Regions from separate parts of the Achromobacter sp. 1011791174 genome, predicted to be linked through region 1. Evidence: riboswitches for the same ligand, from Rfam matches in the RefSeq annotation. Region 1 holds a riboswitch; the other holds the start of a gene.

Evidence for each region. Region 1 has a riboswitch for glycine ahead of AC6LJ5_RS23385 (D-amino acid dehydrogenase). Riboswitches for the same ligand answer to the same signal wherever they lie in the genome.
Region 2: it holds a riboswitch for glycine, as region 1 does, so the genes downstream of both, gcvT (glycine cleavage system aminomethyltransferase GcvT) here and AC6LJ5_RS23385 (D-amino acid dehydrogenase) in region 1, are expected to answer to the same signal.

What each region holds. Positions count from the first base shown of each region.
Region 1 covers NZ_JCBANH010000084.1:12,938-20,418, reverse strand. Annotated here, with positions in the region: gene AC6LJ5_RS23410 (CaiB/BaiF CoA transferase family protein) at 1-455, opposite strand, end outside; gene AC6LJ5_RS23405 (amidase) at 471-1,826, opposite strand; gene AC6LJ5_RS23400 (hypothetical protein) at 1,819-1,983, opposite strand; gene AC6LJ5_RS23395 (GntR family transcriptional regulator) at 2,112-2,771, shown strand; gene AC6LJ5_RS23390 (MFS transporter) at 2,966-4,300, shown strand; gene AC6LJ5_RS23385 (D-amino acid dehydrogenase) at 4,372-5,598, opposite strand; glycine riboswitch at 5,645-5,726, opposite strand; glycine riboswitch at 5,730-5,831, opposite strand; gene ampC (class C beta-lactamase) at 6,004-7,170, shown strand; gene AC6LJ5_RS23375 (3-hydroxybutyryl-CoA dehydrogenase) at 7,235-7,481, opposite strand, start outside.
Region 2 covers NZ_JCBANH010000145.1:2,656-10,136, forward strand. Annotated here, with positions in the region: gene AC6LJ5_RS28875 (hypothetical protein) at 1-426, shown strand, start outside; gene AC6LJ5_RS28880 (arginine/lysine/ornithine decarboxylase) at 684-2,945, shown strand; gene AC6LJ5_RS28885 (BaiN/RdsA family NAD(P)/FAD-dependent oxidoreductase) at 2,969-4,174, shown strand; gene AC6LJ5_RS28890 (superoxide dismutase) at 4,364-4,978, shown strand; gene AC6LJ5_RS28895 (ZIP family metal transporter) at 5,004-5,897, shown strand; glycine riboswitch at 6,007-6,101, shown strand; glycine riboswitch at 6,131-6,265, shown strand; gene gcvT (glycine cleavage system aminomethyltransferase GcvT) at 6,346-7,446, shown strand.

The DNA.
Region 1 (7,481 bases):
AGCCCGCCCATGCCCTGGATGATCTGGTCAAAGCCGGGCCGGCCCGCATAAGGGCCGGCCTGGCCGAAGCCGGAGATGCTGGCCAGGATGATGCGCGGGTTGATGGCGCGCAGGTCCTCATAAGCCAGGCCCAGTCGCGCCTTGACGTCCGGGCGCCAGTTCTCGACCACCACGTCGGCGGTGGCGACCAGGCTGCGCAGCACGGCCAGGCCTTCAGGCTTCTTCAGGTTCAGCGTCAGCGAACGCTTGTTGCGGTTCAGGTTCTGGAAGTCGCCGCCGTGGCGGTCGGCGGCGAACATGGCTTCGTTGGGATCGACGCCGGCGGGCGGTTCGATGCGGATGACGTCGGCGCCGAAGTCCGCCAGGATGCGCACGCAGGTCGGGCCGGCGCGCACGCGCGACAGGTCGAGGACGCGAAAGCGCGACAGGGCGGGGGAGGCGGTGATCTTGGACATGGTGGTTCCCATGGGTCAGCGTTGCAGAAACGTGGAGTGAGGCAGGGCGAACTGGCGGGCGAAGGCCAGCATTCGCGCCTCGCTGCCCGGCGCGCCGATCAGCTGCGCGCTGACGGGGCGACCGCGGCCGTCCAGGCCCACCGGCAGCACCAGCGCCGGCAGGCCCAGGAAATTGACGTAGGCGTGATGGCGATGCAGCGCGGCCAGCGCGCGCGGGTCGAAGGCGGGGCTGGAGGTCGTGACCGCGTCGCGGTCCGGCACGCCTTGCGGGAAGCAGGGCGCCAGCAGCAGGTCGGCGTCGCCCAGGCTGCCGGCCAGGAAGGCCGCGCGCAGCGGCGCCGCCTGCGCCAGCGCGTGGCGATACCAGACGGCCGGCATGGCCCAGCCCGGCAGCGCGATGGCGCGGGTCGACGGGGCCAGCGTGTCCAGGTCGCCGCGCACGGCCGCCGCCAGCGCCAGCGCGGCCTCGGCGTGCAGCACGATCTGCGCCAGCCGGTTCAGGCGGTCCAGGTCGGGCAGCGCGGCCGGCTTCAGCCTGGCGGCGCCGCGCAGGCGCTGCTCGAAGCCGGTCAGCGCGGCGGCGACCGTGGGATCTTCCCCCTGCGCATGCAGCGCATTGGCGATACGCCAATCTCGCGGGCGCGCCAGCTCGCGCTCCAGCGCGTCCAGCCGCAGGGGCAACCCGGGATCTTCGTCGCCGGCGGGCAGGGCGGCCGCGAAGACGCTGGCGGCGTCCAGTGCGTCGCGGGCGATCACGCCCACCGTGTCCAGCGTCGGCGCGAGCGGGGCCACGCCTTGCGCGGACAAGCGTCCCGGCGTGGGCTTCAGGCCGATCAGGCCGCAGGTCGCGGCCGGCATGCGGACCGAGCCGGCGGTGTCCGTGCCCAGCGAGGCCGGGCACAGGCCGGCCGCCACCGCGACCGCCGAGCCGCTGGAAGAGCCGCCGACCGCCGCCGCGCTGTCCAGCGGGTTCATCAGGGCTGGCGCGTGCGGGTTCTCCGCCGTGGCGCCGCAGGCATGTTCCGCCATGGCCAGCGCGCCCAGGTTCAGCGCGCCATGCTCGGCCAGCCGCCGCAGCACGGCCGCGACGGGGCGCGGCGCGCCCGTGGCGCGCGGGCGTCCCAGGCGGGGCGCGTGCAGGCCGGTGTCGAAGGCGTCCTTGTGCGCCAGCGGCACGCGGGCGAGCAGCCCGTCCGCGTCGGCGGGGGCCGACGCGGGGGCGAACAGCTGGACCACGCAGCCCAGCGGCGCGGCGCGGCGCGTGAAGCCGGCGGCCAGGGCGGCGACGTGGGCGTCGCGCAGCGGCGGCGCGGCGCGTCGATAGGCCGCGCGCGCGCCGGCCACGGAGAGGAAGGCAGAGGCGTCAATCATGGCCGTCCTCGCGCGGCGCGATCTCGGCGGCCACGGCCGACAGGCGCATCAGCGTGCGGGCGACGGCCCGTTGCGCGTCCGGCGGCACGGCCAGTCCGTGGCTCAGGAAGGCCAGCTCGACCCAGGACTGCCAGTCTTCCTTGCGTTTCTCGTCCATGACGGGTGTCTCCTGCTACGCTTAGGTCTTAAAATAAGATTCCAGTGTCATAAATATATTTATAGAAGTCAAGAAAATAATATGACGAACCGTGCACGCCTGAACCTTTCGATTCCGGGAGCGCCGCGATGAAGGCCGCCGAACGCATACGCCTGTCCATCGAGGAATCCATCCGCGACGGCAGCCTGCTGCCGGGCGACGCCGTGGACGAGCAGCAGCTGATGCAGACCTACGAGGTGTCGCGCACGCCGGTGCGCGAGGCCTTGCTGCAATTGCAGGCGCAAGGGCTGCTCAACAGCCTGCCGCGCGGCGGCATGGTGGTGGCCAAGATGGACGTGGCGCAGCTGCTGGCGATGTGGGAACTGCTGGCCGAGCTGGAGGGCATCGGCGCGCGGCTGGCCTGCGAACGCATGACGCCGGCCGAGCGCGAGGAACTGGCCGCCATCCACGAACGCGCCGGCGCGGTGGCGCGGCGCGAGGACGCGGAAGCCTGGCAGGACCACAACCGGCGCTTCCACGACGCGCTCTACCAGGGCGCGCGCAATCCCTATCTGCGCCAGGAGATCCTGCGCATGCGCTCGCGCACCGGCGCCTACCGCCGCCACGCCTATTCGGCCTTCGGCCACCTGGCTTCCTCGTGGGCGCAGCACGGCGAACTGGTCGCCGCGATCCAGGCCCAGGACGCGGGCCGCGCCGCCACGCTGATGACGCGGCACATGAGTCCCGGCCAGGGCTCGATCAGCTTCGCGTCCTTCATCGCGGCGCTGCCCAAGGATCTGCTGGCCTGAAGCCTGAGGGTCGAGGGAACGGACCGGCGGCGGATTCGGCCCGCCGCGGGTCCGACTGCGGGTAAGTCCCGATTACTGCATTTTTGCGATGCTTCAAAATATATTTATAAGAAATTTAAAAATCTTGATGCGTCGCCCTGCCTGGTTGTAACGGGTTGGGCCCCAACCCAGTCCGGTACACCAAGGAACTAGTCATGGATGCCGTATCCCCGCAGCCCGCCGCACAGCCGGCCCCGCAGCATTCCCGAGGCGATGCCCCGGCCGTCGATTCCGCCCGCATGCACAGCAAGGTCGCGTGGCGGCTGATTCCTTTCCTGATCTTCCTGTTCCTGCTCGCCTGGATCGACCGCGTCAACGTCGGCTTCGCCAAGCTGCAGATGCTGCAGGACCTGCGTTTCAGCGAGGCCGTGTACGGCCTGGGCGCGGGCATCTTCTTCATCGGCTATTTCCTGTTCGAGGTGCCGAGCAATCTGCTGCTGCAGCGCATCGGCGCGCGCAAGACCCTGGCGCGCATCACCATCCTGTGGGGGCTAACGTCGATGGCCATGGCCTTCGTCACGACGCCGTTCTCGTTCTATCTGCTGCGCTTCCTGCTGGGCGTGTTCGAGGCGGGCTTCTTTCCCGGCGTCATGCTGTACCTGACGTACTGGATCCCCGCCGGCCGGCGCGGCCGCATCAACGGCTGGTTCATGACGTCCTTCGGCATCGCCGGCGTGGTCGGCGGTCCGATCGCGGGCCTCATCATGAGCGGCATGGACGGCGTGGCGCCGTTGCGCAACTGGCAATGGCTGTTCGTGCTGGAGGGCATACCCTCGGTGATCGCCGGCATCGTGGTGCTGGGCTACCTGCCGGACCGGCCGCGCCAGGCGCGCTGGCTGTCGGCCGCCGAGCAGACGGCGCTGGAAGCCGAGCTGGAGGCCGAGCAGCGCCACGGCGGCAAGCACGCCAGCTTCGCCCAGGCCCTGCGCCAGCCGGCGCTGTGGCTGTGCACGGCCGCCTACTTCTGCATCGTCGGCGGCAACGCCACGCTGGCGTTCTGGATGCCGTCGCTGGTGCGCGAGCTGGGCGTGCGCGGCGCGCTGGACATCGGCCTGCTGTCGGCGATCCCCTTCACGCTGGGCACCGTGGCGATGGTGCTCAACGGCGCGCACTCCGACAAGACCGGCGAGCGGCGCCTGCATTGCGCCGGCGCCACGCTGGTCGGCGCGGCGGGGCTCGCGCTGACCGCCGCCTACATCGGCAATCCCGTGCTGGCGATGGCCGCGCTAAGCGTATCCGCCATCGGCGTGCTGGGCGCGTTTCCCGTGTTCTGGGCGATTCCGGCGGGTTTCTTGACCGGCACGGCCGCCGCCGGCGGCATCGCCTTCATCAACTCGGTCGGCAACCTGGCGGGCTTCGCCACGCCCTTCATGATGGGCTGGATGAAGGAATGGACCGGCGGCGTGGCCGCCGGCCTGTACGTGGTCGCCGCCATGCAGCTGACCTCGACCGCGATCGTCGCGCTGGCGATGCGCCGACTGGCGCGCTAGCGCAAGGCGACGGGCGGCGAGCCGCTGGCGGCGAACGGCGGTCCGCCGGTTGCGGCCGCGTCCGCGTCGTCTCAGTGCGGCCGCAACCGTTCGCCGACGCTAGCCGCCAGCAATTGCGCGGTGGCCGCCGACAAGGTCCAGCCCAGGTGGCCGTGGCCGGTGTTGTAGAACACGCCCGGCCGCTTGCCCGGACCCACGCGCGGCATCATGTCCGGCGTCATCGGGCGCAGCCCGCACCAGGGCACCACGCGCGCCGTCCTGACGCCGGGGAAGTGGCGGCGGGTCCAGTCCACCAGCGGCTGCACGCGTTCGGCGCGGATGTCCAGGTTGTAGCCGTTGAACTCGGCGGTGCCGGCCACGCGGAAGCGGTCGCCCAGCCGGCTGGTGACGATCTTGGCGGCCTCGTCGAGCAGGCTGACGCGCGGCGCGGCCTCGCGGCTGGCGGCGTCGTCCAGGTGCACGCTGATCGAATAGCCCTTGACCGGATAGATGTTGACCGTGTCGCCCAGCTGCCGCGCGAAGCGTCGGCTGGCCGCGCCGGCGCAGACCACCACGGCGTCGGCCTGGTGCCGGTCGTCGCCGCCGTCCGTGCCGGCCAGGTCCAGCGCGTAGCCCGTGCCGTCGGCCGCGATCGCGGCGACGTCGGCGTCCTGCACGAAGCGCACGCCCAGTCGCTCGCAGGCCTGGGCCAGCCCGCGCGTGAACTTGTGGATGTCGCCGGTGGCGTCGGACGGCGTGTAGAAGCCGGCGTGGCAGGCCGTTTGCAGCGCCGGCTCGATGTCGCGAGCCTCCTCGGGCGTGACCGCGTAGCGTTCCAGGCCGCCTTCGCGCAGCAGCTCGTTGCCGCGTCGCGCGGCCTCGAAGCTGGCGGCGTCGTGGTAGATGTGCAGGATGCCGCGCCGCTCCAGGTCGAAGTCGATGCCTTCGGCCTCGGCCATGTCGTACAGGTGCTGGCGCGCCTCGATCGCCAGCCGGGTGGTGGCGATGGTGTTGCGGCGGTGGTTGGGGATCTGGCGCATGAATTGCAGCAGCCAGGAATACTTGTGCCAGCTGAAGCGCGGATTGAGCAGCAGCGGCGCGTTGCTGCGGCCCAGCCAGCGCAGACCCTTGAGCACGGTGGCGGCGCTGTTCCAGACCTCGGCGTTGCTGGCCGACAGCTGGCCGCCGTTGGCGTAGGAGGTTTCCATCGCGGGATAGCGCTGGCGGTCGTAGACGGAAACGTCGTAACCCTGCTTGCGCAGGACGTAGGCGGACGTGACGCCGGTGATACCGGCGCCAATGATGGCGATGCGGGGCATGATTGCTCCAGATGGCGTGGCGACGGCCGGCCGGCCGCTGCACCCCATCTGTCCCGGTACCTGAGAGCTTTGCCCGGCGCGTGCCGGGGTTCCCCTTCGGTGGGCGCGCAATGCGCCTCTCTCCAGATCGTCTACACCGCGCAGTCCTGTCTGCCTGAGAGTTTCCGGGGCGGTTGCTCCGTCGGCGCCCGCCGCGCGGCCGGGCCGGGGCGAGTCTCTTCTGCGGGGTGTTTGCTACGACCGTGGCAGGATAGCCAAATATTTCGCGTCCTGGAATTCAGGGTTAGTACCAGTATGGGCGTGGCGGCGCTACCATCCTGGGTTCGCGCGGGGCGCGCGCCGGCATGCCGGTCGCCGCCGCCTGGCCCCGCCCGCCTTGCTTGCGCTGTTTTCCGGGAGTTCTCCATGCGCCTGTCCGCCTTGTTCCGCCGCTGCCTGCTGGCCGTTGCCCTTGCCGCATCGCTGCCCGCGTCGGCGCTGTCCCCCATCTACGACGCCGACGCCCGCGTGCGCGCGGCCGTGCTGACGGTGATGAAGCAGCATGAAATCGCCGGCATGGCGGTGGCCGTGACCCGGCAGGGCGAGCAGCATTTCTACAGTTTCGGCCTGGCATCCTGGGAGACGCGCGTCCCGGTCACCAACGACACGCTGTTCGAAGTGGGCTCGATCAGCAAGACCTATTCGGCCACCTTGGCCGCCTATGCGCAGGCGCTGGGTCGGCTGTCGCTGGCGGATCCGGTCGAGCGCCACGTGCCCGAGCTGGCGGGCAGCGCTTTTGGCAAGGTCTCGCTGCTGGGCCTAGCCACGCACACGGCGGGCGGCTTTCCGCTGCAGGTGCCTGACACGGTGCGCGACCGCGCCCAGCTCATGGCCTATCTGCAGGCCTGGCAACCCAGCTACGCGGAGGGCACGCGCCGCACGTATGCCAATCCCAGCATCGGCATGCTGGGCGTGGCCACCGCCAATGCCATGGGCCAGGCCTATGTGCCGCTGATGCAGGGCACGCTGTTGCCCAAGCTGGGCCTGCCCAGCACCTATCTGCAGGTGCCGGCCGACCAGATGGCGCGCTACGCGCAGGGCTACGACAAGCGCAACCAGCCGGTGCGCGTGAGTCCCGGCGTGCTGGCCGACGAGGCCTACGGCGTCAAGACCAGCGCCCGCGACCTGCTGCGCTTCGTGGAACTGAACCTGGGCGGCACCAGCGGCGACGCCAAGCTGGATCAGGCCATCGCCGACACGCACCGGGGCTACTTCGAACTGGGCGGCATGACGCAGGACCTGGTGTGGGAGCAGTATCGCTATCCGGCGCCGCTGGATACCGTGCTGGAAGGCAATTTCAACACGGTCGCCTTCGAGACGCACGACGTGCGCGCGCTGCGTCCGCCGCTGGCGCCGCGCGCCGACGCCTGGATCAACAAGACCGGCGCCACCAATGGCTTCGGCGCCTACGTCGCCTTCGTGCCGGGACGCCGGATCGGCATCGTGATCCTGGCCAACCGCAACTATCCCAACGCCGATCGCGTGCGCCTGGCCTATGAGGTGCTGGATGCGCTGGAGACGGGAGGCCGTTGAGCAGGCGCGTGGGGCAGTCGCGGCGGCGGGCGCTGCCTAGGCCGGTCCGCCGGACGGTCTCCGGTCAGGCGGCCGGCGCCGCGCCGGCGCCGGCCCCGTTCAGCGCCGAGCCGCAGCGCGGCAGCAGGCCCAGCAGCGCCAGCCGGTCGCGCAGCTGCTCCAGCCGCTGCATCCGATACGCGTCCACGTCCACGCCGGCGTAGTCGTAGAAGCCCTGGCCGTCGCGCAAGCCGTTGCGGCCCTGTTCCATGTTGCGCGCGATCACGTCCGGCGCCGCGAAGCGCGGGTCCAGCGCGCCGGCCAGGTAGCGC
Region 2 (7,481 bases), on a different contig from region 1:
GAAGCCAGGCGCGACGAAGTCCAGGCGGAGTTCGTGGCGCGGGTGGCCGCCGCCGCCCAGGAGTTCGTCCAGGCCGCCGGCTCGGACGGCGCCGGGCTGGACTACACGCCGGGCAGCATCCATGCGCTGGATGCCGCGCTCGAGGCCGCCCACGTCGGCGCGCTGGCCCTGACGCCGATGCAGACCGTGGGCGCGGCCGCCTACCTGTACGAGGTGGCGCGGCGCGAGCACGGCGGGTTGTACGAAGTCTGCGACGACGAGGACCCGGTGGTGCTGGTCTGCGGCGAGTCCGGCGCCCAGGTCTGCCTGGCCGCCATCGCCAAGGTCGAGCGGCGTATCCGTTACGGGCAGGCCGAGGCCATCCCGCCTTACTTCGAACGTTTCATCGCGGCCCTGCATGCCGGCGAGCCCCTGACCCTGCGCTAGATCCCCGTTTTCCCGCCGTCGCGGCGGCCTGCCGCGACGCCGCTGGCGCGCCCGGCGGGGCATATGCGCAACACCCGCGGGCCGCTGCGAGCGCCCCGGGGCGGATTGCCTTGGGACTGAAAGAAAAAGCGCCCTACAATTCGGCCATTCCCGCACCCCGGCGGGCTTACGCGCCGCCTATCCCCAGGCGGTTTATTTACCGCAGTACACTCGCGTCCCTTATACGCGTCCGTTTGCCTTGCCCCAGGAGCGCCTGCATGAAATTCCGCTTCCCCATTTTCATCATCGACGAGGACTACCGTTCCGAGAACGCGTCCGGTCTTGGTATCCGTGCCCTGTCCGCCGCGATCGAGGCCGAGGGCGTCGAGGTGATCGGGGTGACCAGCTATGGCGACCTGAGTTCCTTCGCGCAGCAGCAGAGCCGCGCCAGCGCCTTCATCCTGTCGATCGACGATGAAGAGTTCGACGTGGACTCGCCCGAGGACGTGGCCAGCGCGATCAAGAACCTGCGCGCCTTCATCGGCGAGCTGCGCTTTCGCAACGCCGACATCCCGATCTACCTGTACGGCGAGACGCGCACGTCCGAGCACATCCCGAACGACATCCTGCGCGAGCTGCACGGCTTCATCCACATGTTCGAGGACACGCCCGAGTTCGTGGCGCGCCATATCATCCGCGAAGCGCGCAGCTACGTGGACAGCCTGCCGCCGCCGTTCTTCCGCGAGCTGGTGAAGTACGCGCAGGACGGCTCGTATTCCTGGCACTGCCCCGGCCACTCCGGCGGCGTGGCCTTCCTGAAGAGCCCCGTGGGCCAGATGTTCCACCAGTTCTTCGGCGAGAACATGCTGCGCGCCGACGTCTGCAACGCCGTGGATGAACTGGGCCAGCTGCTGGACCACACCGGCCCGGTGGCCGAGTCCGAGCTGAACGCCGCGCGCATCTTCCACGCCGACCACTGCTACTTCGTGACCAACGGCACGTCCACCTCGAACAAGGTGGTGTGGCACGCCAACGTCGCCGCCGGCGACGTGGTCGTGGTGGACCGCAACTGCCACAAGTCGATCCTGCACGCCATCACCATGACGGGCGCGATCCCGGTGTTCCTGCGCCCGACGCGCAATCACCTGGGCATCATCGGCCCGATCCCGCTGGAAGAATTCCACCCGGACAACATCCGCAAGAAGATCGAGGCCAATCCCTTCGCGCGCGAGGCCGTCAACAAGAACCCGCGCATCCTGACGCTGACGCAAAGCACCTACGACGGCGTGATCTACAACGTCGAAATGATCAAGGAACAGCTCGGCAGCCACGTCGACACGCTGCACTTCGACGAAGCCTGGCTGCCGCACGCGGCGTTCCACGAGTTCTACCAGGACATGCACGCCATCGGCCAGGACCGCCCGCGCAGCAAAGACGCGATGGTGTTCGCCACGCACTCCACGCACAAGCTGCTGGCCGGCATTTCGCAGGCCTCGCAGATCATCGTGCAGGAGTCCGAGACCCGCAAGCTGGATCGCAACGTGTTCAACGAGGCGTACCTGATGCACACGTCCACGTCGCCGCAGTACGCGATCATCGCGTCCTGCGACGTGGCCGCCGCCATGATGGAGCCGCCCGGAGGCACCGCGCTGGTCGAGGAAAGCATCCGCGAAGCCATGGACTTCCGCCGCGCCATGCGCAAGGTGGAATCCGAATTCGGCAAGAACGACTGGTGGTTCAAGGTCTGGGGCCCGAACCGCCTGGTGTCCGAAGGCATCGGCAACCGCGATGAATGGATCCTGGAGTCCAACGAGCACTGGCACGGCTTCGGCGACCTGGCCGAAGGCTTCAACATGCTGGACCCGATCAAGGCCACGATCATCACCCCGGGCCTGGACATGTCCGGCAGCTTCGGCGAGACCGGCATCCCGGCCGCGCTGGTGTCCAAGTACCTGACCGAGCACGGCGTGGTGGTCGAGAAGACCGGCCTGTATTCGTTCTTCATCCTGTTCACCATCGGCATCACCAAGGGCCGCTGGAACACGCTGCTGACCGCGCTGCAGCAGTTCAAGGACGACTACGACCGCAACCAGCCGCTGTGGCGCATCCTGCCCGATTTCTGCAAGGTGCATCGCCGCTACGAGCGCATGGGCCTGCGCGACCTGTGCCAGCAGATCCACGAGGCCTACCGCGAACGCGACGTGGCCCGCCTGACCACCGAGATGTACCTGAGCGACATGGTGCCGGCGCTCAAGCCGTCCGACGCCTTCGCCCGCATGGCGCACCGCGAGGTCGAGCGCGTCGACATCGACAAGCTGGAAGGCCGCGTCACCGGCGTGCTGCTGACGCCGTACCCGCCGGGCATTCCGCTGCTGATCCCGGGCGAGCGCTTCAACCGCACCATCGTGCAGTACCTGCAGTTCGCGCGCGAGTTCAACGAGCGCTTCCCGGGCTTCGAGACCTACATCCACGGCCTGGCCGACGAAGTGGGCGAGGACGGCGAGAAGCGCTACTACGTCGACTGCCTGAAGGAAGAGTGATCCCGCAAGGATCCGGAGCTCCGATGTTGTTTGACGTTGCCGTGCTGGGCGCCGGCGCCGCGGGCATGATGTGCGCCGCGGTGGCTGGCCAGCGGGGCCTGCGCGTGGTCCTGGTGGACCACGCCGAGCGCCTGGCCGAGAAAATCCGCATTTCCGGCGGGGGCCGCTGCAATTTCACCAATCTCGGCGCCGGCCCCGCCAACTTCCTGTCCGAGAACCCGCACTTCTGCCGTTCGGCGCTGGCGGGCTATACGCCGCAGGATTTCCTGGCGCTGCTCAAGCGCCATCGCGTGTCCTGGCACGAGAAGCATCGCGGCCAGCTGTTCTGCGACGATTCCAGCGAATCCATCATCGGGCTGCTGCGCGCCGAGTGCGACGAAGGCCGGGTGGCCTGGCACATGGGCTGTTCGGTGGCCGAGATCGCCCACGGCGAGCAGGGCTTCGAGCTGCGCACCAGCCAGGGCCTCATCCGTGCGGCCAAGCTGGTCGTGGCGACCGGCGGCATGGCGATCCCGCAGCTGGGCGCCACCGATTTCGGCCTGAAGATCGCGCGCCAGTTCGGCCTGAAAATCGTCGAGCCACGGCCCGCGCTGGTGCCGCTGACCTTCGACGCGGCGCAATGGCAGCCTTTGTCGGCGCTGTCCGGCGTGGCGCTGGAAGTGAGCCTGTCCACGGGGCAGGGCAAGGCGCGCGGCGAATTCCTCGAAGACCTGCTGTTCACGCATCGCGGGCTGTCGGGGCCGGCGATTTTGCAGATTTCCAGCTATTGGAAGCCGGGCGAGCCCATCGTGGTGGACCTGGCGCCGGGCCGTGACCTGGCCGCCGAGCTGCTGGATGCCAAGTCCGGAAACCGGCAGCAGCTGCACACGGTGCTGGCCGGGCTGTGGCCCAAGCGGCTGGCCGACGCCTGGCTGGCGCTGGCGGAGCAGGGCGGCAAGCCCGGACTGGCGGCCTTGAGACTGGCCGATGCGCCGGACAAGACGCTGCGCGGGTTGGCCCAGGACATTCATCAATGGACGCTGACGCCCAGCGGCACGGCCGGCTACAAGAAGGCCGAGGTCATGCGCGGCGGCGTGGATACGCGCGGGCTGGACCAGAAGTCCATGCAGGCGCGCACCGTGCCCGGCCTGTACTTCATCGGCGAGGCCGTGGACGTGACCGGCTGGCTGGGCGGCTACAACTTCCAGTGGGCCTGGGCCTCGGGCGTGGCCTGCGGCAAGGCGCTGTAGCGGACGGAATCGGGCGGCGCCGGGAGGCCGCGGACGGCCGCTGCCGGGCGCGCGTCCGGCGGCGATAGGCCGGCCTTATCGCGCGGATTGTGACAATCCCGTTGTGATATCAAATAAAAATAAATATCATTTGTGTTTTTGATAGTGATTCGTTCCCGCCACCGAGGGACGATCTGACGGAGACATCTGATGGCCCATACCTTGCCCGCGCTGCCCTACGCCTATGACGCGCTGGAGCCGCACATCGACGCGCTGACGATGGAGATCCATCACGGCAAGCATCACCAGACCTACGTCAACAACCTGAACGCCGCCCTGGAAGGCGCCGGCCTGTCGACCGATGAACCGGTCGAGTCGCTGGTGGCGCGGCTGGACCAGCTGCCCGCCGCCATCACCGCGGCGGTGCGCAACAATGGCGGCGGCCATGCCAACCACAGCCTGTTCTGGACCGTGATGTCGCCGCGCGGCGGCGGCGCGCCCGACGGCGCGCTGGCGCAGGCCATCGCGTCCGACCTCGGCGGGCTGGACGCTTTCCGCGAAGCCTTCACCAAGGCCGCGCTGACCCGCTTCGGCAGCGGCTGGGCCTGGCTGTCGGTGACGCCGGCCGGCAAGCTCGTGGTCGAGAGCAGCGCCAACCAGGACAGCCCGCTGATGCACGGCAATACCCCGATCCTGGGCCTGGACGTATGGGAGCACGCCTACTACCTGAAGTACCAGAACCGCCGTCCCGAGTACATCGGCGCGTTCTACAACGTGATCGATTGGTCCGAGGTGGCGCGCCGCTACGCCGCCGCCGTGGGCTGATCGCGGTTAGGCCAGCGAGGCGCCCATGAACACATTCAGCCGACACCGGATCCGGCCGGCCGCCACCAGCGTCAGCATCTGGACGCTGGCCGTGCTGGTGTCCTGCCTGGCCCTGTACCAGCTTTGGGTCTGCCTGGACGTGCGCGCGCCGCACGTGGCCGACGCGCTGCTGGGCGGCATGATGGCCGCCGCCGCGACCGCGCTGGGCACGCTGCCCGTGCTGTTCGCCCAGACCTTGCCGCAGAAGGTGCAGGACAGCCTGTACGGCTTTGGCGCCGGCGTGATGTTGGCCGCCAGCGCCTTCTCTCTGGTGGCGCCCGGCATCGCCGCGGCGGGCGAGCTGGGGCATGGCCCCTGGGGCGCCGGCATCCTGGTGGGCGCCGCCATCCTGCTGGGCGCGGCGGTGCTGCTGCTGATGGACCGCTGCCTGCCGCACGAGCATTTCATCAAGGGCAGGGAAGGCATCGAGGCGCATCGCCTGCGCCGCACCTGGCTGTTCGTGTTCGCCATCACGCTGCACAACCTGCCCGAAGGGCTGGCCATCGGCGTGGGCTATGCCGGCAACGACCCGCTGCGCGGCACGGCGCTGGCCACCGGCATCGCCATCCAGGACATTCCCGAAGGGCTGGTGGTGGCGGTGGCGCTGATGGCCGCCGGTTACAAGCGCGCCTTCGCGGTGGCGCTGGGCATGCTGTCGGGCCTGGTCGAGCCGCTGGGCGCGGTGCTGGGCGCTGCCGTGGTGGGCTGGTCGGCGGCCTTGCTGCCGTGGGGACTGGGCTTTGCCGCCGGGGCCATGCTGTTCGTCATCAGCCATGAAATCATTCCCGAATCGCACCGCAAGGGACACGAGGTCCATGCCACCGGCGGGCTGATGCTGGGCTTCGTGCTGATGATGCTGCTGGACACCGCGCTGGGTTAGTGGCGGCGGCTTGCTCCCGGTCTGTCGCGGCCGCCCGAACGGCGCGCGGACTGCCGGGTTTCCTCGCTTTCCGGCGCCCGGGGTTTCGATGTATGCTTGCGCCGCTGTCACGCATGTTGCGGGAGAGAGCGGCCATCACGCTGGCCGCCGCCGAAGGCGCAATTCGCCCGGAATCGCTCAGGTAACCCATACCGTCCATGCTTGCCCTGTCCCGGTTTTCGGTCGACGCGGCAAAACAGCACTCTGGAGAGACCTGGCGCCGCGCCTTTCAGGCCGTCCCGAATGGGGACGTAGCGGGCAGCCCAGGCGCCGAAGGTGCACACCCGCCACGCGGGGCAACTCTCAGGCAAAAGGACAGAGGGGCGGAAGATTCAGCCGTGCCGTGGACGCGTGTCCGCTGGCGGCTTTCCGCAACCCTGGCAACGCTGCCGCTCCGGAGTTCCCGCGCATGTCCGCAACCCTCAAACGCACCCCGCTGGCCGACGAACACATCGCCTCCGGCGCCCGAATGGTCGACTTCGGCGGCTGGGACATGCCGCTGGCCTACGGCTCGCAGTTGGAAGAGCACCACGCCGTGCGCCAGGACGCCGGCATGTTCGATGTCTCGCACATGCTCAACGTCGACGTGACCGGCCCGGACGCCTTCGCCTTCCTGCAACGCCTGGTCGCCAACGACGTGGCCAAGCTGACCGTGCCGGGCAAGGCGCTGTACAGCTGCATGCTCAATCCGCAGGGCGGCGTGATCGACGACCTGATCATCTATTTCTTCGCCGCCGATGAGTGGCGCGTCGTGGTCAATGCCGGCACCGCCGACAAGGACATCGCCTGGATGCAGCGCGTCCGGCAGTCCGGCAAGTTCGACGTGGCCATCGCGCCGCGCCGCGACCTGGCCATGATCGCCGTGCAGGGCCCGAACGCCCGCGCCAAGGTCTGGGCCGCGCGTCCGGCCTGGCAGGCCGCCAGCGAACCGCTGACGCCCTTCGTGGCCGCCCAGGTGGGCGACGACACGCTGGTGGCCCGCACCGGCTACACCGGCGAGGACGGCTTCGAGATCGTGCTGCCCGCCACGCAGGCCGTCGCGTTGTGGCGCGACCTGGCGGCGCAAGGCGTGCGTCCCTGCGGCCTGGGCGCGCGCGACACGCTGCGCCTGGAAGCCGGCATGAATCTCTACGGTCAGGACATGGACGAGCTGATCCAGCCCGACCAGGCCGGCCTGACCTGGACGGTGTCGCTGAAGAACGCCGAGCGCCGCTTCATCGGCCGCGACGCGCTGGAACAATTCGCCACCCCGGCCGCCTTCCTGGGCCTGAAGCTGCAGGAGCGCGGCGTGATGCGCGCCCACATGGCCGTGCGCGCCAAGCAGGGCGCGGGCGAGCTGACCAGCGGCACCATGTCGCCCACGCTGGGCGTGTCCATCGGCTTCGCCCGCCTGCCCGTGGGCGTGGCTCCCGGCGACACGGTCGAGGTGGACATCCGTGGCAAGTGGGTGCCCGCCCTGGTCTGCAAGCTGCCATTTGTCCGTAACGGCAAAGCCGTCGAACACTCGTAAACTCGAAGCTTCGCGCGCGCCGGCCGGCAGGCCCG